DNA from 3 places in the Streptomyces sp. NPDC017979 genome. Region 3 is predicted to be linked to each of the others. Evidence: riboswitches for the same ligand, from Rfam matches in the RefSeq annotation. Region 3 holds a riboswitch; each other region holds the start of a gene.

Region 1 (10,138 bases), on a different contig from region 3:
AACGCCCACTCATAGTGGGCAGATGCCCACTATACCTTCGGGGCCCGAGCGCGCCGGGGCCGGCGAGCCTCATCGGCAGCACCCGGTGGCCCGCTCCTTCGGCGCGGACGCCACCCGCTACGACCGCGCCCGCCCCCGCTACCCCGACGCCCTGGTGCGCCGGATCCTCGATCTGGCGCACTCCCCCGGCCCTCCGCACGTCGTCGACGTCGGCTGCGGCACCGGCATCGTCGCCCGACAGCTCCTGGGCGCCGGCTGCCAGGTGCTCGGCGTCGAGCCCGACCCCCGCATGGCCGACCTGGCACGGCGGTCGAAGGTCGTGGTGGAGGAGGCGACGTTCGAGGACTGGGACCCGGCCGGGCTGACGTACGACGCGGTCGTCGCCGGCCAGGCGTGGCACTGGGTCGACCCGGTCGCGGGCGCCGTCAAGGCCGCGCGCACCCTGCGTCCTGGCGGTCTGCTGGCGCCGTTCTGGAACTCCTTCGAACTCCCGCCGGACCTGGCGGACGCGGTCACCGAAGCCTGCCGCACGCTGCCGGACGCCCCCTTCGGCGTACGGGCCCTCGGGCGGGGCACGGCCGACGGGTACGGGACCCTGGTCGGCAGTGCCGTGGCGGGGATCCGGGCGACGGGCGCCTTCACGGAGCCGGCGCAGTGGCGGCACGACTGGGAGCGGACGTACACCAAGGACGCCTGGCTCGACCAACTGCCCACCCAGGGCGCCTTCACCCGGCTCCCCGCGTCCGCGCTGGCCGCGGTGCTGGACGCGGTCGGCGCCGCGGTCGACGCGCGGGGCGGCAGCTTCACGATGCGCTACGCCACGGTGGCGGTGACGGCGCTGGCCCGGGACGGCGGCTGACGCCCCGGCCGCATCGGTCACCGGTCGCCGCACCGGTCGCGCCGTACGGATCGGCGCGGGGGTACGCCGTGCCCTCTGGGGGAAGTACTTCCGGTGGTCGGGCCCGTCCACCGGGCCCGCCGGTACCGCGGCGGCACCGTCCCACCGCCGTGTACCGATTCACCGCGAAGGAGCCGGTGCATGGACCGTCAAAGACCCTTAGTGCTCGATCCGACCGCTGCCGACCGGCGCGGCGAGGACGCCGCCCTGCGCGAGCGCGGCCCGCTGACCCGCGTCGACGTCCTCGGCGAAAAGGTGTGGGCGGTCAGCGACCGCACGTTGTTGAAGCAGTTGCTGATGGACGGCCGCATCTCCAAGGACGCCGTGCAGCACTGGCCGCGCTACCCCGACGAGACCCGGGACTGGCCCCTGAACCTCTGGGTCGGGGTGCGGAACATGTTCACCGCGTACGGCGCCGACCACCGGCGCCTGCGGCGGCTGATCTCCCCGGCCTTCGCGGGCCGCCGGATCGCCGCCCTCGCCCCTCGGATCGAGGCGATCGCCGGCGACCTCCTCGACGAACTCGCCGCCGAGCCTCCCGGGACGGTCGTGGACCTGCGCGAGCGCTTCGCCGCCCCGCTGCCGATCCGGGTGATCAGCCACCTCCTCGGACTGCCGGACGAACGGGCCAACGGCTTCCGCAGCATGGTCGACGGCGTCTTCGACAGCACCCTCACCGGAGCGGAGGCCGAGGCCAACACCCTGGCCTTCCGTAAGACGCTGACGGAGCTGATCGACGAGAAGCGGAGCAGCCCCGGCGACGACCTCACCACCCGCCTGATCGACGCCAGGGACACCGAGGGCGACGGCACCGGGCTGAGCGACGGCGAACTGGTGGACAGCCTCATGCTGATGGTCAGCGCCGGCTACGAGACCACGATCAATCTGATCGACCACGCGTTCGTCGCACTGCTCACCCACCCCGAGCAGCGGTCCGCGCTCCTCGCGGGCGCGGTGTCGTACGAGGACGTGGTGGAGGAGACCCTGCGTTGGCAGGCCCCCGTCCCCTTCCTGCCGATGCGGTTCGCCACGGTGGACATCGACCTGCCCGACGGCGTCACGATCCGGACGGGCGAGGCGATCCTCGCCGCCTACAGCGCGGCGAACACCCACCCGGACGCGTACGGGCCGGACGCGGACCGCTTCGACCCGGCCCGGGTCGACCGGTCCCATCTGACGTTCGGCCACGGGGTCCACGTCTGCCTCGGCGCGGCCCTGGCCCGGTTGGAGGGCGCCATCGCCCTGCGGACGGCCCTGGACCGCTTTCCGCGGTTGGCGCTCGCGGTCCCGGCGGCCGAACTCCGTCCGGTGCCGTCCTTCCTCTCCAACGGTCACCGCAGCGTGCCGGCCGTGCTGGCGCCAGGGGCGCCAGCATGACGAAGGGGCGCGGCGGGCCGTTCGGCCTGCCGCGCCCCCACCGGGACCCGCTCGATCAGACGACGGGCGCCGGGTACGTCGGGTACTCCACCCCGGAGACGTGCTGGACGACCCGGATGACCTGGCACGAGTAGCCGAACTCGTTGTCGTACCAGAGGTAGAGGATCGCGTCGTCGCCCTCGACCTTGGTGGCGCCGGCGTCCACGATCGAGGCGTGCCGGGAGCCGATGAAGTCGCTCGACACGGCGTCCGGCGCGCTGGTGTAGTCGATCTGCCGCTTCAGCGGGGAGGTCAGCGAGACGTTGCGGAGGTGGTCCAGCACCTCTTCGCGGGTGGTCTCGCGGCCCAGCCGCAGGCTGAGGATGGCGATGGACACGTCCGGGACGGGGACCCGGATGGAGCTGCCGGTGATCCGCGCGTTGAGGTCGGGCAGCGCCTTGGCGACGGCGGAGGCGGCACCGGTCTCGGTGATCACCATGTTCAGCGGCGCGGAGCGACCGCGGCGCTCGGACTTGTGGAAGTTGTCCAGCAGGTTCTGGTCGTTGGTGAACGAGTGGACGGTCTCCACGTGGCCGCGCAGCACGCCGAACTCGTCCGCCATCGCCTTCAGCGGCGGGACGATCGCGTTGGTGGTGCAGGAGGCGCAGGACAGGATCTGCTCGTCCGGCTTGATCGTGTCGTGGTTGACGCCGTGCACGATGTTCGGGACGTCGCCCTTGCCCGGGGCGGTCAGCACGACCTTGTCGATGCCGGGGCGCAGGTGCTTCGACAGCCCCGCGCGGTCGCGCCACTTGCCGGTGTTGTCGATCAGGATGGCGTTCTTGATGCCGTACGCCGTGTAGTCGACCTCGGTCGGGTCGCCGGCGTAGATCACCTTGATCTCGTTGCCGTTGGCGGTGATGGTGCTGGTCGCCTCGTCCACGGTGATGGTGCCCTGGAACTGGCCGTGGATGGAGTCGCGACGCAGCAGCGAAGCGCGCTTGACCAGGTCGTCGCCGGGCTCGCCGGAGCCGCGGCGCACCACGATGGCGCGCAGCCGCAGTCCGTTGCCGGAGCCCGCCTTCTCGATCAGGAGGCGGGCGACGAGGCGGCCGATGCGGCCGAAGCCGTAGAGCACGACGTCGCGCGGCTCGCGGCACTCGATCTTGTTCGCCCCGGTGGCGCCGGCGACGGCGTCCGCGGTGAACTCCTCGACCGACAGGCCGCGCCCGTCGGTGCGGTAGAGCGCGGCGAGCATGCCGAGGTCGATCTGGGACGGGCCGAGGTCCAGCCCGGTGAGGGCCTGGAGGAACGGCATCGTCTCGGTGACCGACAGCTCCTCGCCGGCGATCTGCCGGGCGAAGCGGTGGGCCTTGAGGATGCTGATCACCGACTTGTTCACCAGGGAGCGGCTGTGCAGCAGGACGGTGACGTCCCGCTCGCGCTGCAGCTTCCCGATGATCGGGATCATCGCCTCCGCGATCTCCTCGCGGTTCTTCCAGTTGGTGAACGAGTCCTCGTTGACAGTCACGGGCCTATCTTTCGAGCTAGGTGGCGCTCACATGCGGCGCTCACATGTTAACCACACGCTCCTTTGAGCATTCAAACACCCCCCGTCACCCGCGTCCGCGCGCGATCCCCGCACCCGCGCCGAGGAGTTATCTGCGTACGGTGTATCCAGTAACTGTGTACAGTGGGCAGCGCGCATCCAGCGGATTCCCGCGTTTCTCCCCAGAGCGCCAGAGGAGAGAGCTCAGCCATGCCCGCCGCAGGTCCCGAAGGCCCCTACGACCACGACACCGGCGCCCCGGTCCCCAGTGCACCGGACGCCGCCCCCCGCCTCGCCGACAGCCATGACCTCATCGAGGTCCGCGGAGCCCGGGAGAACAACCTCCGCAACGTCTCCGTCGACCTCCCCAAGCGCCGGCTCACCGTCTTCACCGGCGTCTCCGGCTCCGGCAAGTCGTCCCTCGTCTTCGGCACCATCGCCGCCGAGTCGCAGCGCCTGTTCAACGAGACGTACACCAGCTTCGTCCAGTCGTTCATGCCCTCGGTCGGCCGGCCCGACGTGGACGCGCTGCGCAACCTCAGCGCCGCGATCGTGGTCGACCAGGAGCGCATGGGCGCCAACTCCCGCTCCACGGTGGGCACCGCCACCGACGCGTACACCATGCTGCGGATCGTCTTCAGCCGCCTCGGCGAGCCGTACGTGGGCCCCTCGCACCACTTCGGCTTCAACAACGCCGAGGGCATGTGCCCGCGGTGCGAGGGCATCGGTCGAATATCCGACGTCGACCTCGACCAGGTCGTCGACCGGTCCAAGTCGCTGCGCGAGGGCGCGATCACCGTCCCCGGCTTCGCGGTGGACTCCTGGCAGTGGCAGGTGATGGCCGAATCGGGCTTCTACGACCCGGACAAGAAGGTCGCCGACTTCACCGAGGCGGAACTCGCCGACCTGCTGCACAAGCCGACGACCAAGATCAAGGTGGGCTCCAGCAACCTCACGTACGAGGGGCTCGTACCGCGCATCCACCGCAGCTTCCTGGCCAAGGACCGCGAGGCGATGCAGGCCCACATCCGCGCCTTCGTGGACCGGGCCGTCGTCTTCGGCGAGTGCCCGGAGTGCGCCGGCGCCCGCCTCAACCGCACCGCGCTGGACTGTCGCATCGGCGGGTTGAACATCGCCGAGTGCGCCGCCCTCCAGATCAACGACCTGGCCGCCTTCGTGCACAAGCTGGACGCGCCCGCCGTGGCACCGCTCCTGGCCAACCTGGGCCAACTGCTGGACTCCCTGGTGGAGATCGGCCTCGGCTACCTCAGCCTGGACCGCACCTCCTCCACCCTCTCCGGCGGCGAGTCCCAGCGGGTCAAGATGGTCCGGCACCTCGGCTCACCGCTCGCGGACGTCACGTACGTCTTCGACGAGCCGACCACCGGACTGCACCCGCACGACATCCAGCGGATGAACGGGCTGCTGCTGCGGCTGCGCGACAAGGGCAACACGGTCCTGGTGGTCGAGCACAAGCCCGACGTCATCTCGATCGCCGACCACGTGGTGGACCTCGGGCCCGGCGCCGGCACCGAGGGAGGCGTGATCGGCTACGCGGGCGACGTCGCCGGACTGCGCTCCTCCCCCACCCTCACCGGCCGCCACCTCGGCCACCGGGCCGCCCTGCGGGACGCGGTGCGCCGCCCCACCGGGCACGTGTCGATCGAGAACGCCACGCTGCACAACCTGAAGAACGTCTCGGTGGACGTGCCCCTCGGCGTGCTGACCGTGGTCACCGGCGTCGCCGGCTCCGGAAAGAGCTCCCTCGTCCACGGGTACCTCTCCGGCCGCGAGGGGGTGGTGGTGGCCGACCAGTCCCCCATCCGCGGTTCGCGCCGCTCCAACCCGGCGACGTACACCGGCCTGCTCAACTCGGTGCGCACCGCCTTCGCCAAGGCCAACGGAGTCAAGGCGGCCCTGTTCAGCGCCAACTCCGAGGGCGCCTGTCCCGCCTGCAACGGCGCCGGGCTCATCTACACCGACCTGGCGATGATGGCCGGCGTGAGCACGGTCTGCGAGAAGTGCGAGGGCAAGCGCTACACCCCGGAGGTCCTCACCTACCGGCTGCGCGGCAAGAACGTCAGCGAGGTCCTGGACATGCCGGTGAAGGAGGCGTACGAGTTCTTCCCCTCGGGCCAGGCGCACGCCGTCCTCGGCCGGCTCGCCGACGTGGGCCTCGGCTACCTGCGGCTCGGCCAGCCCCTGAACACCCTCTCCGGCGGTGAGCGCCAGCGGCTGAAGCTCGCCATCCACATGGCGGAGAAGGCGTCGACGTACGTCCTCGACGAGCCGACCACCGGACTGCACCTGGCCGACGTCGACAAGTTGCTGGCGCTGCTCGACCGACTGGTGGACGGCGGCAACTCGGTCATCGTGATCGAACACCACCTCGCGGTGATGGCCCACGCCGACTGGATCGTCGACATCGGACCGGGCGGCGGCCACGACGGCGGCGAGGTCGTCTTCACCGGCACCCCGCGTCAACTCGTCAGCGACGGCGACACCCTGACCGCGCGTCATCTTCGGGCGTACGTCAACGGCGGCTAGGGCGCTGCTGATGGATCAGGCTGGATCAGGTGGGGGTCCCCCCACGCCCTTCGGGCGTAGGGGGAGGGGTCTGGTGCCGTGGATCTCCCCCTGTGCCCTGCGGGCACGGGGGGGGACCCCAGCGGAGGAGGGAGTCAATGCGGTGGGGGTACCTCCCGTGCCCTCAGGGCACAGGGTGGGGGCACCTCCCGTGCCCGAACGGCTACGGGGGAGAGGCATGGTGCCAGGCCACACGAGCCCAGCAAGATCCATCAGCAGCGCCCTCACCCCGACTTGACGGTGGTCGTCCGGGGGCGGGAGCGCGGCGCCGCCCCGCCCCCGGGCGCAGGGGCGACCGGGCCGGCGTGTTCCACCTCACCATCCGCATGCCGGACGCGCCCTGCCGCCATCCGCCGACGGCCCGCTAGGGTGACCGGTGCAGCTGGTTCGCCCCCGTCCGCCAGGCGGGAAGCGTCGCAAGAGGGAACCCGGTGGGAATCCGGGACTGCCCCGCAGCGGTGAGCGGGAACGACCGCCGTCATACGCACTGGGTCCGCGAGGACCTGGGAAGCGACGGCCAGTAGGTGTCCGCCGGGAGACCGGCAGGCGTGCCCGCGAGTCCGAAGACCTGCCCGTTGCCCGCACGCGGACGATCCGCGCGCGGAACTCCCGGTGACCTCGTGGGCGGGTCGGCGTGCACTGCGAACGGACGACCGCGCAACCGGCGCGCACCCCCTTCGCACCGTCACCCCTTCGCGCCCCGTCCCGTCACCGGGACCTCAGGGATCCATCTCGCGAAGGAGATCTCCGTGACCACGAAGTCCGCAGCCGCGGCAGCACGGGCCACCGTGTACGGCTACCCCCGTCAGGGCCGGGGCCGGGAGTTGAAGAAGGCCGTCGAGGGCTACTGGAAGGGGCGCGTCAGCGCCGCAGCCCTGCACGCCACCGCCGCGGAGTTGCGCCGCTCCAACTGGCAGGAGTTGGCGGCGGCCGGCGTCGACGAGGTCCCGACCGGTGACTTCTCGTACTACGACCACGTGCTGGACGCCTCCGTCATGGTGGGCGCCGTCCCCGAGCGCCACCGGGCGGCCGTCGCCGCGGACGCCCTCGACGGGTACTTCGCGATGGCCCGCGGCACGCAGGACGTGGCGCCGCTGGAAATGACCAAGTGGTTCGACACCAACTACCACTACCTGGTGCCGGAGTTGGGCCCGGACTCGGTGTTCACCGCCGACTCGACCAAGCAGGTCGCCGAGGTGACCGAGGCCCTGGCGCTCGGGCTGACCCCGCGCCCCGTCCTCGTCGGACCCGTCACCTATCTGCTGCTGGCCAAGCCCGCCCCCGGGGTGGCCGCGGACTTCGACCCGCTCACCCTCCTGGACCGGCTCCTGCCGGTGTACGCCGAGGTCCTCGCCGATCTCCGCGCGGCCGGCGCCGCCTGGGTGCAACTCGACGAACCCGCGCTCGTCCAGGACCGCACCTCGGCCGAGCTGAACGCGGCCGACCGCGCCTACCGGGTCCTCGGCACCCTGGCGGACCGTCCGAAGCTGCTGGTCGCCTCCTACTTCGGCCGGCTCGGCGCCGCGTTGCCCACCCTCGCCGCAGCCCCGGTCGACGGGCTCGCCCTGGACTTCACCGAGTCCGCCGCCGCCAACCTCGACGCGCTGGCCGCCGTCGGGGGCCTGACCGGCAAGCGCCTGGTCGCCGGCGTCGTCAACGGACGCAACATCTGGGCGAACGACCTGGAGAAGTCCCTCGCCACCCTGGGCACCCTCCTCGGCCTCGCCGACCACGTCGACGTCGCCGCCTCCTGCTCCCTGCTGCACGTCCCCCTGGACGCGGCCCTGGAGCGGGACGTCGACCCGCAGATCCTGCGCTGGCTCTCCTTCGCCCGGCAGAAGGTCGCCGAGGTCGTCGCCCTCGCCAAGGGGCTGGCCCTCGGCACCGACGCCATCACCGCGGAACTCACCGCCAACCGGGCGGCGCTCGCCTCCCGCGCCACCTCGCCCATCACCCGGGACCCGGCCGTGCGCGCCCGTGCCGAAGCCGTCACCGACGCCGACGCCCGGCGCTCCCGGCCCTACCGCGAGCGGACGGTGGCGCAGCGCGAACGCCTCGGGCTGCCGCTGCTGCCTACCACCACCATCGGCTCGTTCCCGCAGACCGACGAACTGCGGGTGGCCCGGGCGGACCTGCGGGCCGGCCGGATCGACACCGCCGGTTACGAGGAACGGATCCGGGCCGAGATCGCCGAGGTGCTCTCCTTCCAGGAGAAGACCGGCCTGGACGTCCTGGTGCACGGCGAGCCCGAGCGCAACGACATGGTCCAGTACTTCGCCGAGCAGCTCACCGGCTACCTGGCCACCCAGCACGGCTGGGTGCAGTCGTACGGCACCCGCTACGTCCGACCGCCGATCCTCGCCGGCGACATCTCCCGCCCCGAGCCGATGACGGTGCGCTGGACGACGTACGCCCAGTCGCTGACCGACCGTCCCGTCAAGGGCATGCTCACCGGCCCGGTGACCATGCTCGCCTGGTCCTTCGTCCGTGACGACCAGCCCCTCGGCGACACCGCCCGGCAAGTCGCCCTCGCCCTGCGCGACGAGGTCGACGACCTGGAGGCGGCCGGCACTTCGGTGATCCAGGTCGACGAGCCGGCGCTGCGCGAGACCCTGCCGCTGCGCGCCGCGGACCGGCCCGCGTACCTCGCCTGGGCCACCGAGGCGTTCCGGCTCACCACCGGCGGCGTCGCGCCGGGCACCCAGATCCACACCCACATGTGCTACGCCGAGTTCGGCGACATCGTCCAAGCCATCGACGACCTCGATGCCGACGTCATCAGCCTGGAGGCCACCCGCTCCCACATGCAGGTGGCCGGCGAACTCGCCTCCCACGGCTATCCGCGGGAGGCCGGGCCCGGCGTGTGGGACATCCACTCGCCGCGGGTGCCGAGCGTCGAGGAGGCCGCCGCGCTGCTGCGCACCGGGCTGGAGGGCATCCCCGCCGAACGGCTGTGGGTCAACCCCGACTGCGGTCTGAAGACCCGGGGTTGGGCCGAGACCCGGGCCTCCCTGGAACACCTCGTCGCCGCCGCGCGCACCGTCCGCGCGGAGCTGCGCCCGTCGTGACCGCGGGGTCCCGCCGCGGCAGGGGCGCGCGTGCGCTCACGCCGCGGCGGGCCCGTCGAGCCTCGCCGGCGTCGGCCCGTCGGGGCGCACGGTGATGCCGTACAGGGCCCCCTTGGGGACGGCCTCGAAGCGCGGAACGGGCAGCGGCAGCAGGTGCTCCAGGAGGGCGGTGGACTCCCGCAGCGCGAACTGGAGCCCCAGGCAGGCCCGTGGCCCGAGCCCGAAGGGGAAGTAGCCGCCCTGCTGGTCGGGGCGGCGCCCGGGGGTGGTGAAGCGCTCCGGATCGAACGTGCCGGGCGCTTCCCACACTTCGGGGTCCCGGTGCGTCAGGTACGGACAGACCAGGACGTCGGTGCCGGCCTCGATCGCGTGGCCGGCGAGGACGTCGTCCTGCGCCGTCCAGCGCGGCAGGATCCACGCCGACGGGTAGAACCGGAGCGTTTCGTGGACGAGCGCCTGCACGGCCTGCCGTCGCTCGGGCGTGCCTTCGCCGCCCGCGGCCAACGCCCGCCCCCGGGCCTGCGGGTGCTCGTCCAGCAGCAGGTGCAGCCAGGTCAGGGTGGTGGCCGTGGTCTCGTGGCCGGCGAGGAGCAGGGTGACCAACTCGTCGCGGATCAGCCGGTCCGTGTACTCGGGGCGGGTTTCGGACGCCTCGATCAGGACGTGCAGGAGGCCGGGGCC
Region 2 (10,138 bases), on a different contig from region 3:
GGAACTGCGCGACAAGCCACAACGGACCTGTGGAGACCAATGCTCCCGCGAGGGAAACGGCGGGCATGTCCAGCGGCGCCGGGGGTACCACCACGCCCGCAGGGCACAGGGGGAGGAACTGCGCGAGCAACCCGCGGCGGGCCGCAGGGGACCACGTTCCCGCGGGGGAGAAGGCGCGCGCCCGCCGGGGGAGCGGCGGGCGCGCGGAAACGGGGGCGGGCTACGCCCAGAGCTGGCCGCGGAGGGTTTCGATCGCCGCCTCCGTCGTCGGGGCCGTGTACACGCCCGTCGACAGGTACTTCCAACCCCCGTCGGCCACGATGAAGACGACGTCCGCACTCCGCCCCGCCTTCACCGCCTTCTTCGCCACCCCGATCGCCGCGTGCAGCGCCGCGCCCGTCGAGATGCCCGCGAAGATGCCCTCCTGCTGGAGGAGCTCCCGAGTGCGGGCCACCGCGTCCGCGGAGCCCACCGAGAAGCGGGTGGTGAGGACGGACGCGTCGTACAGCTCGGGGACGAAGCCCTCCTCCAGGTTCCGCAGGCCGTAGACGAGGTCGTCGTAGCGCGGCTCCGCCGCGACGATGTTCACGTCCGGCACCTGCTCGCGCAGGTAGCGGCCGACGCCCATCAGCGTGCCGGTGGTCCCCAGCCCCGCCACGAAGTGCGTGATCGAGGGGAGGTCCGCGAGGATCTCGGGTCCGGTGGTGGCGTAGTGCGCACCGGCGTTCGCGGGGTTGCCGTACTGGTAGAGCATCACCCACGTCGGGTTCTGCTCAGCGAGCTCCTTGGCGACCCGGACCGCGGTGTTGGACCCGCCGGCCGCGGGGGACGGGACGATCTCCGCGCCCCACATGGCCAGTAGCTGGCGCCGCTCCTCGCTCGTGTTCTCCGGCATCACGCAGACGATGCGGTAGCCCTTGAGCTTCGCCGCCATCGCCAACGAGATGCCGGTGTTCCCGGACGTGGGCTCCAGGATCGTGCAGCCCGGGGTGAGGCGGCCGTCCTTCTCCGCCTGCTCGATCATGTGCAGCGCGGGGCGGTCCTTGATCGAGCCGGTCGGGTTGCGGTCCTCCAGCTTGGCCCATATCCGGACCTCGTCGGACGGGGACAGCCGCGGCAGGTGCACCAGCGGGGTGTTGCCGACGGCCGCGAGCGGGGAGTCGTAGCGCATCGCCGTCAGCGCATTCCGCCGGCGACGGCCGGCAGGATGGTCACGCTGTCGCCGTCGGAGAGCTTGGTGGAGATGCCGTCCAGGAAGCGGACGTCCTCGTCGTTGAGGTAGACGTTCACGAAGCGGCGGAGCTGGTCGCCGTTGGCCTTGTCCACGATGCGCTCCTGGATGCCCGCGTGGCGGGTGTCGAGGTCGGCGAAGAGTTCGGCGAGGGTGGTCCCGTTGCCCTCGACGGCCTTGGCTCCGTCGGTGTAGGTGCGGAGGATGGTCGGAATGCGGACCTCGATGGCCATGGTGTGGACTCCAGTCGACAGTCGTTGAGGCGGTGGCGCGCGGGGCGTCGGACGCGGCTCGTCCTCCGCGCGGTGGGGCGGGCGTTCCAGGGAGCGTGGGGCCGGCGGGCGCTGGCCCGACGATCGGGGTGCGGACGCGCTCAGGTACAGATCGCGCTGGCGAGGCGACACAGGTCGACATGCAGCCGCGCCACGAGCAGCACGGTGCCGCCCGGCGTCTTGTCGCGCATGTCGTGGAGAACCATGCGGTCATCGTAACGATTCCCGCCCCCAGGGCCGGAATGTGATCTCGCATCCCGGACCGGTTCCGCCCACCAACTGGACAACCGCCTCGGCGACGGTCAGCCGGGGAGGTAGGTGACCACGGGTGCGCCGGTGCTGGGATGGACGGCGACTTCGGCCTTCACGCCGTAGACCTCGGCGAGCAGACCCGGGGTCAGGACCTCGCCGGGCGGCCCGGCGGCGACGACCCGGCCGGCGCTGAGCACGTACAGGCGGTCGCAGTAGTAGGCGGCCAGGTTGAGGTCGTGCAGGGCCAGCACGCTGGTGGTGTCCAACTCCCGGATCAGCCCGAGGATGTCCAACTGATAGCGGATGTCCAGGTGGTTGGTGGGTTCGTCGAGTACGAGGAGTTCCGGCCGCTGCACCAGCGCGCGGGCCACCAGGGCCCGTTGCCGCTCGCCGCCGGAGAGCGAGGGGAAGGCCCGCTGGGCGAGGTCCGCGATGCCGAGCCGGGCCAGCGCCCCGTCCACGCTCCGGGCGTCCTCCGCGGTGTCCGCCGCCCAGAAGCGCTTGTGCGGGGCGCGCCCCATGAGGACGATCTCGCGCACCGTCAACTCGAACTCGGGCCGGCTCTCCTGCGGCACGGTCGCCACCCGCCGGGCGCGCGCCTTGGGCGGGAGCGCGACCAGGTCGTCCGTGCCGAGGTGGACCCGGCCGGCGGTGGGGCGCAGCGTGCCGTAGACGCAGCGCAGCAGGGTCGTCTTGCCGCTGCCGTTGGGGCCGACGAGCCCGATCGTCTCGCCGGGGCGGGCGTCGAGGTCGACGTCGGCGAGGAGGGTGCGCCCTTCGACGGCGTACGACAGCGCCCGTACGGCCAGTTCCTCCCCCGCGGTGGAACCCGGTGCGGTCGCGTCGGTCATGCCGGGGCTCCTTCTCGGTGGCGGGACCGCATCAGCCACAGGAACAGCGGTCCGCCGATCAGCGCGGTGAGCACCCCGACGGGCACGTCCTGCGGGGCGACGAGGGTACGGGCGCCGAGGTCGGCGACGACCAGGGCGACGGCTCCGCACAGCGCCGCGACGGGCAGCAGCGCCCGGTGGGCGGCGCCGACGAGGAGGCGGGCGGCGTGCGGGACCATCAGCCCGATGAAGCCGACGGCGCCGCTCGCGGCGACCATGACCGCGGTGACCAGCGAGACGAGGACGAAGACGGCGGCGCGGAAGCGGGCGACGTCCAGGCCGAGCACGGTCGCGCCCTCCTCCCCCACCAGCAGCAGGTCCAGCGGGCGGGCGAGCGCCAGCAGCAGCGGCAGGGCCAGCGCCATGACGACGGCGGGCGGCCACAGGGTGTCCCAGCGGGCGCTGCCGAGGCCGCCGAGCGACCAGAACATGGCCTCGCGGAAGTGCTCGGGCCGGGAGGAGGCGACGAGCACGAGGGTGGTGAGCGCGGTGAAGATGTAGCTGATGGTGACGCCGGCGAGGACGAGCCGGGTGCCGGTCATCGAGCCGCCGCGGCGCGCCAGCGCGTACACCAGCACCATGGCGGCCAGCGCCCCGGCGAAGGCGCCGGCGGGCAGGGCGACGGTGGTCGTGACGCCGATGCCGAGGGTCAGCACGACGACCGCGCCGGTGGACGCGCCGGAGGAGATCCCGAGCAGGAAGGGGTCGGCGAGCCGGTTGCGCACCAGGGCTTGGAGGACCACGCCGACGAGGCCGAGCCCGGCGCCGACGAGGGCGCCGAGCACGACGCGCGGCAGTCGCACGTCGATGACGACCGTGCGCAGGGGGCTGGGCTCCGCGCCCGGGAGCAGCGCGGCGACGACCTCCCCGGGCGGGATGCGTACGGAGCCGAGTGCGAGGGCCGCGACGACTGCGGCGGCCAGCGCCAGCAGCAGGCCGGTCAGCACGGCGCCGAAGCGGAGCCGGGAGGTGGTGCCGGCCGGCTTCCCCTCGCCGGCGGCGGTCCCGGAAGCGGTGGCGGGCGGGGAGGCGGTGGCGGGCGGGCCCGCCGAGGGGCCCGCGGTCACGTCCTTCACGACCTTCGGCCCCGTCACCGGGCGAGCTGCGGGGCCAGCTTGGCGATGGCGTCCGGTGCGCGCACGCCGACGACCGCGTCGGACAGCGGCAGGACGGCGAACCTCTTGTTCTTGACGGCCGGTACGTCCTTCAGCGCCGGGTCCTTCAGCAGGCGCTGCTTCTTCTGCTCCAGCGTCGTCGCTCCGTAGTCGTAGATCACGATGACCTCCGGCTTGCGGGCCACGACCTGCTCCCAACTGGCGTCGCCGAAGCTCTTGTCGATGTCGGAGAAGACGTTGTGCCCGCCGGCGCGGCTGATGAGTTCGTTGCCGATGCCCTTGCCGCCGACGGTGAACGCGGTCTTGTCGCCGCTGTCGTAGACGAAGACGGGGACGGGGGCGGCCTTGGTCTTCGCCCGCTCGGCCTCGGTCTTGGCGACCGTGGCGCGGGCCTCGGCTATCCACTTCTGCGCGCGGTCGCCGACGCCGAAGGTGCGGGCGACCTCGTCGACCTCGCGGTACACGTCGTCCATGGTGGTGCGCTGCTTGGTGCAGTACTCCAGGTTCAGCCGGGTCTCGATGCCCGCCTTCTTCAGGTCCTCGCGGGTGCGGCCGTCCTTGGCGTCGAAGGCGCTGCCGTAACCGCCGTACACGAAGTCCGGGTTGACGGAGAGCAGCTTCTCCTTGGAGGGGTACGTCTTGGCGACGACGGGGACCGACTCGTACGCCTCGCGGTACTCCGGCAGCACCTGGTCGTCGAGGTAGGCGGTGCCGACGAGGGACTTCTCCAGGCCCAGCTCCAGCATGATCTCGGTGACGTGCTGGTTCATGGTGACGGCCCGCTTGGGGGGCGCGTCGTAGGTGGTCTTCACGCCGCAGTTGTCGACGGTGTACGGGAAGCCGGCGGCGGGCGCGCCCGCGGCCTTGGTGTCGGGGCTCGGGTCGGACGAGCAGGCCGTGGCCGTGAGGGCGAGCGGAAGCAGGGCGGTGGCGGCGACGAGCGCGCGACGGCTGGTCGACCGGGGCTGCCGGGACATGCGTGGGTCCTCCTCCGGGGATTTCCACGTCCCCTGGGTGTGGGAGAAGGGCGGCGAGTCAGTTCCTGGCTGATGGAACGTGTCACTGCACGCAACGGTGCGGTGGAACGTTTCACTCACAGTGGCGGGACCGCACCGGATTCGCACCGGCTTCCTGGGGCCCACCGCCCGTGTTCTGTTGTGGAGTCCTGCCGAGTGCCGAACTCGGTCAGGGTTCTGTCGAGTTCTAGAGATACGTCGAGAGGTGCCTCGACGTCTAGGAGCACCGGATCAGTATGAGGGCACGACCCGGACCTCCTCCTCGGTGACCTCCCCGTCCACGATCCGGAACGAGCGGAACTGGAACGGGCCCGCCTCGTCGGTGTCCGCGGTGGAGACGAGGACGTAGTGCGCGCCCGGCTCGCTGGCGTAGCTGATGTCGGTGCGGGAGGGGTACGCCTCGGTCGCGGTGTGCGAGTGGTAGACGATCACGGGCTCCTCGTCCCGGTCGTCCATCTCGCGGTAGAGCTTCAGCAGGTCCGCCGAGTCGAACTCGTAGAAGGTGGGCGAGCGGGCCGCGTTCAGCATGGGGATGAAGCGCTCGGGCCGCCCGCTGCCCTCGGGGCCCGCGACCACGCCGCACGCCTCGTCGGGGTGGTCGGCACGGGCGTGCGCGACGATCCGGTCGTACAGGTCCTGGGTGAGGGTCAGCATGTCGATCAGGATATGCGTCCGTCCGCATGGCGGAAGGGCCGGTCCGCACCCCGTCGGGTACGGACCGGCCCCGGTCCACATCGTGGACGGTCAGCCGTCCTGCTTGGCCCGCTCGCGCTTGACGAAGGCCGCGCCCTGCGGGTTCTTCGCCCGCAGCACCAGGTACGAAACCCCCAGCACCAGCGCCCACACCGGCGCCGCGTACAGGGAGATCCGGGCGTCCTTGTCGATGCCCATCAGCACGATCACCATGCCGATGAAGGCGAGCGCGAACCAGCTCGTCCAGGGCGCACCGGGGGCCTTGAAGGGCGAGGCCGGGACCTCGCCCTTGGCCACCTTGGACCGGTAGATGATGTGGCTGACCAGGATCATCACCCAGGCCCACATGCCGGAGATGGTGGCGAAGGAGACGATCTTGTGGAAGGCGTCGCCGGGCCACTGGTAGTTGATCCAGACGCCGATCAGCATCAGACCGGCGGAGAAGGTCGTCCCGATCAGCGGGGTGCCGCGGCTGGTGAGCTTGGTGAAGACCTTCGGGCCCTGGCTGTTGAGCGCGAGGTCGCGCAGCATCCGGCCGGTGGAGTACATCCCGGAGTTGCAGGACGACAGCGCCGCGGTGAGCACCACGAAGTTGACGATGCCTGCGCCGATCTGGAGGCCCATCTGGTCGAAGGCGGCGACGAACGGCGAGACGCCGGGCTCGAAGGTGGTCCAGGAGACCACCGACAGGATCATGATCAGCGCGCCGACGTAGAAGACGGCGATGCGCCACGGCACGGTGTTGATCGCCTTGGGCAGGTTCTTCTCCGGGTCCTTGGACTCGCCGGCGGTGACGCCGACCAGCTCGACCGCGAGGAAGGCGAACATCACGATCTGGAGGGTCATCAGGGTGCCGCCGATGCCCTTGGGGAAGAAGCCGCCGTCGTCCCACAGCAGGGTGACGGAGGCGGTGTCGCCGGCGTCGGAGAAGCCGAGGGTGAGGATGCCGACGCAGATCAGGATCATGCCGACGATGGCGGTGACCTTGATCATGGAGAACCAGAACTCTATTTCCCCGAACAGCTTCACGGAGATCAGGTTCGCCAGGTAGAGGACGATCGTGAAGGCGAGGGCCGAGACCCACTGCGGGATGTCGAACCAGTACGTCATGTACTCGGCGGCGGCGGTGACCTCGGTCATTCCGGTGACGACCCAGAACAGCCAGTACGTCCAGCCGGTGGCGAAGCCCGCGAAGGGGCCGACGAACTCGCGCGCGTACTCGGAGAAGGACCCCGAGACCGGGCGGTACATCAGCAGTTCGCCGAGCGCCCGCATGATGAAGAAGATGACCACGCCCGCGATGGCGTAGGCGAGGATGAGGCTGGGCCCGGCCTTGGAGATGCCCTTGCCGGCGCCGAGGAAGAGGCCGGTGCCGATGGCACCGCCGATGGCGATCATCTGGATCTGCCGGGCCCCGAGTCCGCGGTGGTAACCCTGGTCCTCGGCGGCGGTCCCCTGCGGCGGTCCGCTCTGCCCGTCGTGCTTGTCGTCGATCTGCACCGACGTCATGTGGTGCGCCCTTTCTCCATGCCGATCCGCGTCGCCCGCCCCCCGGCGTGCGGCTGCGGACCAGTTCCTGATCCCCCCGGATGTGGATGGAGTGCCACCGGCGATCCGCCGGTCCAAGCGCCCCCAGGGGCATGGGTGGCGCCCCTGGCGGTCGTGAAGATCTATCACGGTAGCCACGAAGATCGAACGGGCCGATTGTGGCGCACTGCACAGCGAGAACCGGACAAAACGCGCCCCGGAGCGGCAAAGCGCCCCGGGGCGGTGACGGAAACGTTATTCGGATTTGAGCGTCCGTTGAGCGAACAACCGAACGGACGGGCGGGCGTCTGCGCGGCCTCGCGCACGGGCCGCCCACAGGCCCCTCAAGGGCTGCTCACAGGCCGTTCACGGGCCGCGTTCGCGGACCCTTCGCGGGCCGTGTTCGCGGGCCGCGGGGCTCAGCCCATCAGGGTCTCGACCAGGGTCTCCTGGAGCACCCCGAGCCAGAGGTACGCCATCACCATCGGCTTGCGCGGGTCGGAGTCCGGCAGCCGGTACAGCCCGCCGGTCGGGTCGCCCTCGTCGCCCGCGCCCCCTTGGTCGTCCTCCGTGATCTCCAGCCGGGTGCCGATGGTCAGCCGCAGGTCGTTCAACGTGCCGAGCCAGCACCGGGCGTCGTCCGGGGTCAGCACCAGCACCGCGCCGGCTTCGCCCGCCGCGTCGAGCGAGTCCAGCGCGCGCACCATCGCGAAGGCGTTCTGCCGCTTGCCGGCGCGCAGGTCGTTCTCGGTGAAGCGGCGGAACTCGGCGGACGCGGCCCGCAGTTCCTCCTCCTCCGCAGCGCTCTTGGCTCCGGCCACCGCCGCCGGATCGCGGTAGGCGTCCGGGAACAGCCGGGCGAGCGCCGGATCGGACGGCGCCTCGCTCGGCCCCTCGGCGAACAGCGCCGCCAGCGGGTCCTCGCCCTCGACCGGCTCGTCACCGGGCCCTATCAACTCCATCAACTGGACCGCGAGGGAGCGCAGGATGGAGACCTCGACGTCGTCGAGCGCGATGGTCGCGCCGCCGCCGGGCGCGGGCTCGAAGTGTCCCGGCATCAGCCGCGGTCCTGGGTCAGGGTGGCCCACAGGCCGTAGCCGTGCATCGCCTGGACGTCGCGTTCCATCTCCTCGCGGGTACCGCTGGAGACGACGGCGCGTCCCTTGTGGTGGACGTCGAGCATCAGTTTGCGCGCCTTGTCCTTGGAGTATCCGAAGTACGCCTGGAAGACATAGGTGACGTAGCTCATCAGATTGACCGGGTCGTTGTGGACGAGCGTCACCCACGGCACGTCGGGCTCGGGGACGGCGAAGCTCTGCTCCGCCGACTCGGGGCGTTCGATCTCAGTGGGAGCAACACTCACCTGATCCATGCTGCCACTCACGGCGACGAATCGCACAAACGGGCATCCCATTTCGTCACTCTGACGAAATGTGGGGTAGCATCCTGGCCATGGCCGGATCGGCTCGTGGATTCCCACGAATCGGCGGCAAGTACTGACGCATACCGACAAATGCTTGCGAAGCTGACGAAAGCGTGAGGTCGAGTCCTGTGAACCCCTCTGACCTGGGGCTACCGGTCGATGTGCCCTCCACCGCCCTCTTCACCGACCAGTACGAGTTCACGATGCTGCAAGCGGCCCTGCGGGCCGGCACCGCGCACCGTCGCTCCGTCTTCGAGGTCTTCACCCGCCGGCTGCCCGAGGGACGGCGCTACGGCGTCGTCGCCGGCACCGGTCGGGTGCTGGACGCCGTCGAGAACTTCCGCTTCGACGCGGACGTGCTGGCCTTCCTGCGCGAGCAGCGGATCGTGGACGCGGCGACGCTCGACTGGCTGGCGTCGTACCGCTTCGGCGGTGACGTGTGGGGCTACCCCGAAGGCGAGGTGTACTTCCCCGGCTCCCCGATCCTGCGGGTCGAGGGCACCTTCGCCGAGTGCGTCCTGCTGGAGACGGTGATCCTCTCCATCCTCAACCACGACTCGGCGATCGCGGCGGCGGCCTCCCGGATGTCCACCGCGGCCGGCGGGCGGCGGCTGATCGAGATGGGCGCGCGGCGCACCCACGAACTCGCCGCGGTGGCCGCCTCCCGCGCGGCGTACGTCGGCGGCTTCGACTCCACGTCGGACCTGGCGGCCGGCTTCCGCTACGGCATCCCCACCGTCGGCACCAGCGCCCACGCCTTCACACTGCTGCACGACAGCGAGCGCGACGCCTTCCGGGCGCAGGTCGAATCGCTGGGGCGGGGCACCACCCTGCTGGTGGACACCTACGATGTCGCCGAGGCGGTCCGCACGGCGGTGGAGATCGCCGGCCCCGAGCTGGGCGCGGTGCGCATCGACTCGGGCGACCTGCTGCTGGTCGCGCACCGCGTCCGCCAGCAGCTCGACGAGCTGGGCGCCCGGAACACCCGGATCACGGTCACCTCGGACCTGGACGAGTACGCCATCGCCTCGCTGGCCGCGGCGCCGGTGGACGCGTACGGCGTCGGCACCCAGCTCGTCACCGGCAGCGGGCACCCCACCTGCTCCATGGTCTACAAGCTGGTGGCCCGCGCCCGCTCGACCGAGCCGGACGCCCCGCTGGAGCCGGTGGCGAAGAAGTCGCTCGGCGCGAAGACCTCCGTCGGCGGTCGCAAGTGGGCGGCGCGCCGGCGGGACGCGGAGGGCGTCGCGGAGGCGGAGGTGCTGGGCACCGGCCCGGTGCCGGACCGGCTCGCGGGCGACCAACTGCTGGTGGAGCTGGTCCGCGGCGGCGAGATCGTGGCCCGCGAGCCCCTCGACGTGCCCCGGGACCGCCACCGCGCGGCCCGGGCGGCGCTCCCGCTGTCCGCGACCCAGCTCTCCCGCGGCGAGCCGGTGCTGCCGACGGAGTACGCGTGAGCGCACCCGCGTGAAAGCGGGCGCCGACGACGTGTGGGGCGCGGCGGCGCGGGGACGCTTCCCTCGGGAAGGGCGACCGCGCCCGCGCCGGCCCCGGCTGTGAGCATCCCGTGGACCTGTACGTACGCCCCTCCCGTGCGGCGGCCCGAGTCCCTAGGCTCGGGCGGCACCGCCCCGCCCTCGACCTCCGAAGGACACCCGCCATGCACCGCGCCTTGATCGTCGTCGACGTCCAGAACGACTTCTGCGAGGGCGGCAGCCT
Region 3 (10,138 bases):
GGCGTACGGGGCGACGCGGACGGGCCCGCCGACCTCCGCGGCCATGTAGTGGATCGGCGGCAGCTCCGGGACGAGGGTGGACACGGCGGTGGCGTGCACGGCGTGGGTGTGGACCACGGCGCGGCCGGCGCCGGACCGGTGGACCGCGAGGTGGAGGGAGAGTTCGCTGGTGGGCGCGAGGGAGCCGATCACCTGGCGGCCGTCGAGGTCGACGGCGACCACGTCGCGGTCGGTGAGCCGGTCGTAGGGCACTCCGCTCGGGGTGACGAGGACGAGCGGGCCGACCCGGGCGGACACGTTGCCGGACGTGCCGACGACGAGGCCGTCGGCGGCGCTGCGGCAGGCGGTGGCCACCAGGGCGCGCCAGGTGTGTTCGATCTCGTCGTAGGACGTCCGTTCGGTCATGCGTCGAATCCTGTCAGCCGCTGTCGCGGTCGCCCAGAGGGCCCGTGATGCATATCACCGCAAAATCACAGGAAAGCGACCGAGGATCGGTGCCGAAGGGGCGGCCGCCCCGCAGTGCGGGGCCGCGGACGGCCGGGAGGGCGGCAAAGAGGTGGGGCCGCACCGCGAACGAGACACAAACGGAACCATGAGAACCGCTTGGAGACACCGCGAGTCCCGCCTCAGTTCACCTTCCGTTCACCCAGGTTACTTACGTTCGGCGAGCCACTGACGTCCATAGATTGCCTGGGTAAATGGAACACATCACGCTGCTGCTCGCGATTGTGATCGTGACAGCTCTCGTGTTCGATTTCACGAACGGTTTCCACGACACCGCCAACGCGATGGCGACCACCATCTCGACCGGCGCCATGAAGCCCAAGACCGCGGTGGCCATGTCCGCCGTGCTCAACCTCGTCGGCGCGTTCCTGTCGGTGGAGGTCGCCAAGACGATCTCCAGCGGCATAGTCGACGAGTCAGGCATCACCCCAGAAGTCATCTTCGCCGCGCTCGTAGGCGCCATCCTCTGGAACCTGTTGACCTGGCTGGTCGGTCTGCCGTCCAGCTCGTCGCACGCCCTGATGGGCGGCCTGGTGGGCGCGACCGTCGCGTCCGTCGGCTTCGACGCCGTCAACAGCGGCACGGTCATCACCAAGGTCCTGATCCCGGCCGTGGCCGCGCCGCTCGTCGCCGGCATCGCCGCGATGCTGGCGACCCGACTGACGTACAGGATCGGCCGCAACACGGACGCCAAGGGCACCGAGAAGGGCTACAAGGCGGGTCAGATCGCCTCCGCCGGCCTGGTCTCCCTGGCCCACGGCACCAACGACGCCCAGAAGACGATGGGCATCATCACCCTGGCCCTGGTCGCCAGCGACGTGCTCGACCCCGGCTCGAACCCCCCGCTGTGGGTCATCGTCTCCGCGGGCGTCGCGATCGCCCTGGGCACGTACCTCGGTGGCTGGCGCATCATCCGCACCATGGGCAAGGGCCTGACCGACCTCCAGCCGCAGCAGGGCTTCGCCGCCCAGACCAGCGCGGCGACGGTCATCCTGGCCTCCTCGAACCTCGGTTTCTCCCTCTCCACCACCCACTCCTGCTCCGGCGCCGTGATGGGTGCGGGCCTCGGCCGCAAGGGCGGCGTGGTCCGCTGGTCGACCGCCACCCGGATGTTCGTGGCCTGGGGTCTGACCCTGCCGGCCGCCGCGCTCGTCGCCGCCGGCTCCGAGTTCGTGACCAAGCAGGGTGACTGGGGCGTGGCCGTGGTCGCGGTCTTCCTGGTCGCCTCCAGCGCCGCGATCTGGGTGATCTCCCGCCGCCAGGTCGTCGACCACACCAACGTCAACGACGTCGACGAGCAGGCCGAGGGCGCCGCCGAGCCCGCGGGCGTCGTCACCACCGCCATCGCGGCCGTCACCCCGCCGCCGGCCGGCGGCACCGGCGTCGCGGACGGCGCCGACCTCACGAAGACCATCCCGGCCTCCGCCGCCTCCTCCGCGTCCTCGACGTCGGAGAACGGCCCGGCCAGCCCGGCTGCGGTGTAAGGACAGAGCAACATGAAAATCGACTGGGAAGCCCTCGGTTCCGTCTTCGGCGTGAGCCTCGTCGCCACCGTCGCCCTCGTCGGCCTCTTCTCGCTGGGCGTGGTGATGCTCAGCAAGCAGGAGCAGACCGCGGGCGCCTCGGGCGGTGGCTCCGGAGTGCTGGCGCGCACCGGCGCGTACGCCTGCTTCGCGCTCTGCGCGGTGGCCGTGACCTACGGCATCTACCTGATCGTCGACTGACCGGCCGGTCCGGCCGCGTCACCGCGTCACTACGGGCCGGGTCGTACGTCCTTCGCTGGACGTACGACCCGGCCCGTCGTCGTGCGCGGCCGTCCGCTCCTGCCCTTCACCGGTCTTCGTCGCAGGTCAAGGGCGTGTTCCAGGTCAAGGGAGAGTTGACGGCCCTTCTCACCCCGTGGTGGACTGCCGGGGCCATTACGGCGGCAGCAGAGGAAGTCCGGTGCGAATCCGGCGCGGTCCCGCCACTGTCACCGGGGAATCCCTCCCCGGGAGCCAGGAACTCTCGCCGCCGATCACGTCGAACCAGGGCGCGGACACCCTGAGTGAGGACCTGCGACATGCGCGGCTGCGGCTCCGTACCTGCTCTGCACGCACCGGGACGAGACCCGGGGCGCGCCCGCCCCGCGCCGCACCCGGCGCTCCCCTGCGGCCCGACGGCCGGCTGAGCCGTGCGGGCCGACCGGGTCTTCGCGTACGGCGCAGCCGCCGGCGTCCTCGGTGACCTGCTCTTCGGCGACCCCCGCCGCGGGCATCCCGTCGCCGCCTTCGGTCGGGCCGCGGGCGCCGTGGAGCGCACGCTGTGGCGCGACCATCGCGGGTGGGGCGCCCTGCACACCGCGGTGTGCGCCGGTGGCGCCGTCGCCGCGGGGGCGCTCGCCGCACGCGGCGCGCGCCGGCACCCCGCCGCTTCCCTCGCCCTGACCGCCGCCGCGACCTGGGCCGTCGTCGGGGGCACGTCGCTGGGGCGCGAGGCGCGCACCGTCGGGGACGCGCTGGCGGCCGGCGACCTCGCCGCCGCCCGGGCGCGACTGCCGCACCTGTGCGGCCGGGACCCGCACGCCCTGTCCGAGCAGCAGATCGCCCGCGCGGTGGTGGAGTCGGTCGCCGAGAACACCTCGGACGCCGTGGTGGGCGCCCTGGTGTGGGGCGCGGTCGCCGGGGTGCCCGGGCTGGTGGGCTTCCGCGCGGTGAACACCCTGGACGCGATGGTGGGGCACCGCTCGCCGCGGCACCGGCGGTTCGGCTGGGCCTCGGCGCGGCTGGACGACGTCGTCGGCTGGCCGGGGGCGCGGCTGACGGCCGCCCTCGCGGTGGTCGCCGGGGACGACCCGCGCGCGGCGGTACGGGCCTGGCGGGCCGATGCGCACCGTCATCCGAGCCCGAACGCGGGCCCCGTGGAGGCGTCGTTCGCGGGCGCGCTCGGCGTGCGGCTCGGCGGCACGCTGTCGTACGGCGGCCGGACGGAGCACCGGGCGGTGCTCAACGGCGCCGCCCGCCCGGTGGAGGTCGCCGACGTGGCGCGCGCGGTGCGGCTGTCGCGGCGCGTCGGGCTGCTGGCGCTGGGCACGAGCGTGGCCGCCCGGCTGCTGGTGCACAAGGCGTCGGGAAGGCAGGCACAGTTTCGAAGGGGGCGCGGAAGATGACCGGTCAGCGACGCGGCGGCGGACTGCTCGTCGCCGGTACGACGTCCGACGCGGGCAAGAGCGTGGTCACCGCGGGGATCTGCCGCTGGCTGGCGCGCCGGGGCGTGAAGGTGGCCCCCTTCAAGGGCCAGAACATGTCCCTCAACTCGTACGTGACGCGCGACGGCGCCGAGATCGGCCGGGCGCAGGCCATGCAGGCGCAGGCCGCCCGGGTGGAGCCGACCGCGCTGATGAACCCGGTGCTGCTCAAGCCGGGCAGCGACCGCACCAGCCAGGTGGTCCTGCTGGGCCGCCCGGTCGGCGAGATGAGCGCCCGGGGCTTCTTCGGCTCCGGCACCCCGGCCGGGGGCGGCGGGCGGGAGGCGCTGCTGTCCACGGTCGTGGAGTGCCTGGAGGAGTTGCGGAGCACGTATGACGCCGTGATCTGCGAGGGCGCCGGCAGCCCGGCCGAGATCAATCTGCGGCGCACGGACATCGTGAACATGGGCGTCGCGCGCGCCGCGGACCTTCCCGTGCTCGTCGTCGGGGACATCGACCGCGGCGGCGTCTTCGCGTCCTTCTTCGGCACCACGGCGCTGCTCGCCCCGGCGGACCAGCGTCTGGTCGCCGGGTACCTGGTCAACAAGTTCCGCGGTGACGTGAGCCTGCTGCGGCCCGGCCTCGACATGCTCGAAGGGATCACCGGGCGCCGCTCGTACGGCGTCCTGCCGTACGCCCACGGGCTCGGCATCGACGAGGAGGACGGGCTGCGGGTCTCGCTGCGCGGCGCGGTGCGCGAGTCGGTGGTGGCTCCCCCGGTCGGCGACGAGGTGCTGCGGGTGGCGGTGTGCGCCGTACCGCTGATGTCCAACTTCACGGACGTGGACGCGCTGGCCGCCGAGCCGGGCGTGGTGGTGCGGTTCGTGGACCGGCCGGAGGAGTTCGTGGACGCGGACCTGGTCGTCGTCCCCGGCACCCGCGGCACGGTCCGCGCGCTGGCGTGGCTGCGCGAACGCGGCCTGGCCGACGCTCTGTCGCGGCGGGCCGCGGAGGGCCGCCCGGTGCTCGGGATCTGCGGCGGCTTCCAACTGCTCGGCGAGCGCATCGAGGACGACGTCGAGTCGCGCGCCGGCGAGGTGCCCGGTCTCGGGCTGCTGCCCGTACGGGTGCGGTTCGCGGCGGACAAGACGCTGGCCCGCCCGACCGGTTCGGCGCTCGGGGAGCCCGTGGCGGGGTACGAGATCCACCACGGCGTCGCGGAGGTGCTGGGCGGCGAGGCGTTCTTGGACGGCTGCCGGGTGGGTGCGGTGTGGGGCACGCACTGGCACGGCTCGCTGGAGAGCGACGGCTTCCGCCGCGAATTCCTGCGGCGAGTGGCCGAGGCCGCGGGCCGCCGCTTCGTCCCGGCGCCGGACACGTCGTTCGCGGCGCTGCGGGAGGAGCAGTTGGACCGGCTCGGCGACCTGATCGAGGAGCACGCGGACACGGACGCGCTGTGGCGCCTGATCGAGGGGGGCGCCCCGCCGGACCTGCCGTTCGTCCCTCCGGGCCACCCGGACCACGCAGTCCACCCGGGAACGCCGTCATGAACGCCGGGCTGTTCTCGTGCCCCGGTCGCGCCCCAGCAGGCGTGCAACGTCGGCGCCTGCGGCCTGGTGATGGGCTGTTCGCGCAGCTCCGCCCCGTAGGTGTGGGGCGCCCGCGCCCGCAGAGCGCAGGGGGAGGAACTGCGCGACCAGCCGCAGACGGCCCGCAATCACGCGACTACCTCGACCACCACGCACCCCCACCCCGCGAGCCGGAGGCATCCGCATGAGTCGTACTCCCTACCCGTTCACCGCCCTCGTCGGGCAGGACGACCTCCGGCTCGCGCTGTTGCTGAACGCGGTGTCGCCGCGCGTGGGGGGCGTGCTCGTGCGCGGGGAGAAGGGGACCGCCAAGTCCACCGCCGTGCGCGCGCTCTCCGCCCTGCTGCCCGGCATCGCCGTCGTCGCCGGCTGCCGCTTCTCCTGCGAACCCGCCGCGCCCGACCCCGACTGCCCCGACGGTCCGCACGAGCCGGGCCCCGGTGCGGTGCGGGCCGCGCGGATGGTGGAGCTGCCCGTCGGCGCGTCCGAAGACCGGCTGGTGGGCGCGCTGGACATCGAGCGGGCGCTCGCGGAGGGCGTGAAGTCCTTCGAGCCCGGGCTCCTCGCGGACGCACACCGCGGCATCCTCTACGTCGACGAGGTGAACCTGCTCCACGACCACCTGGTGGACGTGCTGTTGGACGCCGCCGCGATGGGTGCCTCGTACGTGGAGCGGGAGGGCGTCTCCGTACGGCACGCGGCCCGGTTCCTGCTGGTGGGGACGATGAACCCGGAAGAGGGCGAGCTGCGTCCGCAGTTGCTGGACCGGTTCGGGCTCACCGTGGAGGTCGCGGCGTCCCGCGAGCCGGACCAGCGGGTCGAGGTGGTGCGGCGCCGGCTCGCGTACGACGACGACCCGGTGGCCTTCGCCGCCGAGTGGGCCGCCGAGGAGCAGGCGCTGCGGGACCGCGTGACGGCCGCGCGCGCACTGCTGCCGCGAGTGCGGCTCGGGGACGCGGCGCTGCGCCAGATCGCCGCGACGTGTGCCGCGTTCGAGGTGGACGGGATGCGCGCGGACATCGTGATGGCCCGTACGGCGACGGCGCTGGCCGCGTGGGCGGGGCGCGATGAGGTGCTCGCCGAGGACGTGCGGCAGGCGGCGCTGTTGGCGCTGCCGCACCGACGGCGGCGCAACCCCTTCGACGCGCCCGGCCTGGACGAGGACAAGTTGGACGAGACGTTGGAGCAGTCCGCGCCGGACGGCCCCGACGACGACCCGGACCCGGATCCCGAACCCGACCCGAACCCGGACGGCGACGGAGACGGCGGGGGCGGCGGGGGCGGTCGGCCGCCGCAGGACGGACCCGGGGCGCCGGAGGCTCCAGGCGCCCAGGACGCTCCGGACGTCCCGGCCCAGTCGCCGCCCTCCGACCAGTCGGAGCCCGTCGGCGCGCGCGCCGAGCAGCAGGCGGTCTCGGCCGGCGAGCCGTTCCGCACGAAGGCGCTGACCGTGCCCGGCACCGGCGACGGCGCGGCGGGCCGCAGGTCCCGCGCCCGCGCCGAGCACGGCCGCACCACGGGCTCGCGCCGCCCCCGGGGCGCGCTCGGCCGGCTGCACCTGGCGGCGACCGTACGGGCCGCGGCCCCGCACCAGCGCGCCCGCGGGCGCAACGGCGCCGGCCTGCTGGTGCGCCGCGACGACCTGCGGCAGGCGGTGCGCGAGGGCCGCGAGTCGAACCTCGTGCTGTTCGTCGTGGACGCGTCGGGTTCGATGGCGGCCCGGCGGCGGATGGGCGCGGTCAAGGGCGCCGTGCTGTCGCTGCTGCTGGACGCGTACCAGCGGCGCGACAAGGTCGGTCTGGTGACCTTCCGGGGGCGGGAGGCGGAGCTCGTGCTCCCGCCGACGTCCTCGGTGGACGCCGCCGCGGCCCGGCTCGACCAGGTGTCCACGGGCGGGCGCACCCCGCTCGCGGCGGGGCTGCTCACCGCGCACGACGTGCTGCGGGTGGAGCGGATGCGCGACCCCGCGCGCCGTCCGCTGCTGGTCGTGGTCACCGACGGCCGGGCGACCGGCGGGCCCGAGCCGGTGGCGCTGGCGTCCCGGGCGGCGCGGCTGCACGCCGCGCAGGGCACGGCGTCGGTGGTCGTGGACTGCGAGTCGGGCCCGGTGCGGCTGGGGCTCGCGGGCCGGCTCGCCGGGGAGTTGGGGGGCACTGCGGTCACGCTCGACGAGTTGCGGGCGGATTCGATCGCGGGCCTGGTGAAGGACGTACGTACCGCTGGTGACAGCAGAAGGGCCGCGTGAGCAGATGCCACAGGGACAACCGTCCGTCGTTCCCGACGACGGACTCACCACTCGCCAGCGCCGCAACCGGCCGCTGGTCCTCGTCCACACGGGCGTGGGCAAGGGCAAGTCGACGGCGGCCTTCGGGCTGGCGCTGCGCGCCTGGAACCAGGGGTGGCCGATCGGGGTGTTCCAGTTCGTCAAGTCGGCGAAGTGGAAGGTGGGCGAGGAGCGCGCGCTGACGGTCCTCGGGGCGTCCGGCGAGGGCGGCACCGTGGACTGGCACAAGATGGGCGAGGGCTGGTCGTGGGTCCAGCGGGACCGCCAGTTCAGCAACGAGGAGGCGGCCCGGGAGGGTTGGGAGCAGGTCAAGCGGGACCTGGCCGCGGAGCGCTACCGGCTGTACGTCCTCGACGAGTTCGCCTACCCGCTGCACTGGGGCTGGGTCGACGTCGCGGAGGTGGTCGAGGTGCTGCGGGACCGCCCCGGCACCCAGCACGTGGTCGTCACCGGCCGCAACGCCCCCGCGGAACTGTTGGAAGTGGCCGATCTGGTGACCGACATGAGCAAGGTCAAGCACCCGATGGACGCCGGTCAGAAGGGTCAGCGGGGCATCGAGTGGTAGCACGTCTGGTGATCGCGGCGCCCGCGTCGGGGAGCGGCAAGACGACCGTCGCGACGGGTCTGATGGCGGCCTTCGCCGCGACGGGGCTCGCCGTCTCCCCGCACAAGGTGGGGCCCGACTACATCGACCCGGGCTACCACTCGCTGGCCTGCGGTCGGCCGGGGCGGAACCTCGACGCGTACCTGTGCGGCCCCGAGCAGGTCGCCCCGCTGTTCGCGCACGGCGCGGCGGGGTGCGACCTGGCCGTGGTCGAGGGCGTGATGGGCCTGTACGACGGTGCTTCCGGGCTGGGCGAGTTGGCGTCCACGGCGCAGGTCGCGAAGTTGCTGCGGGCGCCGGTGGTGCTGGTGGTCGACGCGTCGTCGCAGTCCCGTTCCGTCGCCGCCCTGGTGCACGGCTTCGTGACCTGGGACCCCGAGGTCCGCATCGGGGGCGTGATCTTGAACAAGGTGGGTTCCGACCGCCACGAGGAGTTGTTGCGGGAGGCGTTGGAGGCGGTGGGCGTTCCCGTCTTCGGCGCGCTGCGGCGGGGCGCGGCGGTGTCGACGCCCTCCCGGCACCTGGGTCTGGTGCCGGTGGCGGAGCGCTCTGCGGATGCGGTGGCTTCGGTGACCGCGATGGCGGCGCTGGTGCGCCGCGACTGCGACCTCGCGGGCCTCCTTGCGCTGGCCCGCTCGGCCCCGGGCCTGCGGGCCACCGCGTGGTCCCCGTACCCGGAACCGCCCGACTTCAGCCGGCCCCGGGTCGCGACCGCCCCGCTGGGCTCGGCGCCTTGGGTGGGGGCGCCGCCCCCGCACCCCCGCGCCTCAAACGCCGGCGAGGCTGATTTCGCCCACCCCGGCTCCTCAATCGCTGGCAAGGCTGAACTTGCTCCCGCGGGCGAGGTCGATGAGTCGACGACGGCGGGAGCAAAATCAGCCCCTCCGGCGATTGAGGAGCCGGGGCGTGGGGGCAGCGCCCCCACCCAAGGCGCCGCGCCCGGCGAGGGCCCGCGGAAGGCCGTCATCGCCGTCGCCGGCGGCGCCGCGTTCACGTTCGGGTACGCGGAGCATCCAGAGCTGCTGCGGGCGTACGGCGCCGAGGTCGTCGCCTTCGACCCGTTGCGGGACGAGGCGCTCCCCGAGGGCACCTCGGGGATCGTCATCGGTGGCGGCTTCCCGGAGGTGTACGCGGCCGAGCTGTCCGCGAACGAGCCGCTGCGGCGTGCCGTCGCCGCGTTCGCCCGCCGCGGCGGGCCGGTCGTCGCGGAGTGCGCGGGGCTGCTCTACCTCACCCGGTCGTTGGACGGACAGCCGATGTGCGGGGTGCTGGACGCGGAGGCGCGGATGGCGGAGCGGCTCACCCTCGGGTACCGGGACGCCGTCGCGGTCAGCGACAGCGCGCTCGCCGCGGTCGGCACCCGGATGCGGGGGCACGAGTTCCACCGGACCGTGGTCGAGCCGGGCACCGGCCCCACCCCGGCGTGGGGGATGCACCGGCCGGTGCGGCGGACCGAGGGGTTCGTCCAGCAGGGCGTGCACGCGAGCTATCTGCACGTGCACTGGGCCGCCGAGCCCGGCGTGGCCCGGCGTCTGGTGGAGAGGTGCGCGCGTTGAGCGGTGGGCCGGCCGGGGTTCCCACGTCGCCGACCCCCTGTGAAGAATCGTTCCTGCGAAGCCTGCGACGTCGGCGGAGCCTGCGGGCGCCGCGTCGGGCCGCCCCGGCGCCGTCAGTGCCCGAGGCCGACCACCAGCCAGATGAACCCGACGCCGCCGACGGTGCACAGCAGGGTGGAGCGGGCGGGGTGGGTGTGGTGCGCCTCGGGCAGGATCTCCGCGGCGGCGAGGTAGAGCAGCGCGCCGCCGAAGAAGCCCAGGTAGCTGCCGAGCGCTTCGACGGGGATGGTGAACAGCAGCGTGGAAGCGGCCCCGACGACCGGTGCGCAGGCGTCGGCGAAGAGCATCGCGAGGGCGCGGGCGCGGGTGTTCCCGTACAGGCTGGTGATCGTGTACGTGTTGAAGCCGTCGGCGAAGTCGTGGGCGACGACGGCC

Evidence for each region. A riboswitch is a leader RNA that binds a small molecule or an ion and turns the genes downstream of it on or off. The one in region 3 is predicted to bind cobalamin.
Region 1: another riboswitch for cobalamin. It lies ahead of metE (5-methyltetrahydropteroyltriglutamate--homocysteine S-methyltransferase); the one in region 3 lies ahead of ACH4E8_RS24975 (cobalamin biosynthesis protein).
Region 2: another riboswitch for cobalamin. It lies ahead of ACH4E8_RS28980 (ABC transporter substrate-binding protein); the one in region 3 lies ahead of ACH4E8_RS24975 (cobalamin biosynthesis protein).

The regions. Positions count from the first base shown of each region.
Region 1 is NZ_JBIRGU010000013.1:163,906-174,043, forward strand. It holds gene ACH4E8_RS28315 (class I SAM-dependent methyltransferase) at 23-859, shown strand; gene ACH4E8_RS28320 (cytochrome P450) at 1,040-2,275, shown strand; gene ACH4E8_RS28325 (glyceraldehyde-3-phosphate dehydrogenase) at 2,331-3,785, opposite strand; gene ACH4E8_RS28330 (ATP-binding cassette domain-containing protein) at 4,014-6,350, shown strand; cobalamin riboswitch at 6,808-6,959, shown strand; gene metE (5-methyltetrahydropteroyltriglutamate--homocysteine S-methyltransferase) at 7,139-9,457, shown strand; gene ACH4E8_RS28340 (cytochrome P450) at 9,494-10,138, opposite strand, start outside.
Region 2 is NZ_JBIRGU010000014.1:106,422-116,559, reverse strand. It holds gene ACH4E8_RS29005 (PLP-dependent cysteine synthase family protein) at 221-1,171, opposite strand; gene ACH4E8_RS29000 (MoaD/ThiS family protein) at 1,177-1,464, opposite strand; gene ACH4E8_RS28995 (putative leader peptide) at 1,605-1,709, opposite strand; gene ACH4E8_RS28990 (ABC transporter ATP-binding protein) at 1,806-2,606, opposite strand; gene ACH4E8_RS28985 (FecCD family ABC transporter permease) at 2,603-3,592, opposite strand; gene ACH4E8_RS28980 (ABC transporter substrate-binding protein) at 3,736-4,737, opposite strand; cobalamin riboswitch at 4,772-4,921, opposite strand; gene ACH4E8_RS28975 (Mov34/MPN/PAD-1 family protein) at 5,008-5,430, opposite strand; gene ACH4E8_RS28970 (amino acid permease) at 5,521-6,978, opposite strand; gene ACH4E8_RS28965 (DUF2017 domain-containing protein) at 7,416-8,054, opposite strand; gene clpS (ATP-dependent Clp protease adapter ClpS) at 8,054-8,368, opposite strand; gene ACH4E8_RS28955 (nicotinate phosphoribosyltransferase) at 8,548-9,876, shown strand; gene ACH4E8_RS28950 (isochorismatase family protein) at 10,080-10,138, shown strand, end outside.
Region 3 is NZ_JBIRGU010000010.1:248,938-259,075, reverse strand. It holds gene ACH4E8_RS24990 (class II aldolase/adducin family protein) at 1-405, opposite strand, end outside; gene ACH4E8_RS24985 (anion permease) at 699-1,988, shown strand; gene ACH4E8_RS24980 (hypothetical protein) at 2,001-2,228, shown strand; cobalamin riboswitch at 2,399-2,531, shown strand; gene ACH4E8_RS24975 (cobalamin biosynthesis protein) at 2,678-3,652, shown strand; gene ACH4E8_RS24970 (cobyric acid synthase) at 3,649-5,220, shown strand; gene ACH4E8_RS24965 (putative cobaltochelatase) at 5,444-7,504, shown strand; gene cobO (cob(I)yrinic acid a,c-diamide adenosyltransferase) at 7,509-8,108, shown strand; gene ACH4E8_RS24955 (cobyrinate a,c-diamide synthase) at 8,102-9,703, shown strand; gene ACH4E8_RS24950 (ZIP family metal transporter) at 9,817-10,138, opposite strand, start outside.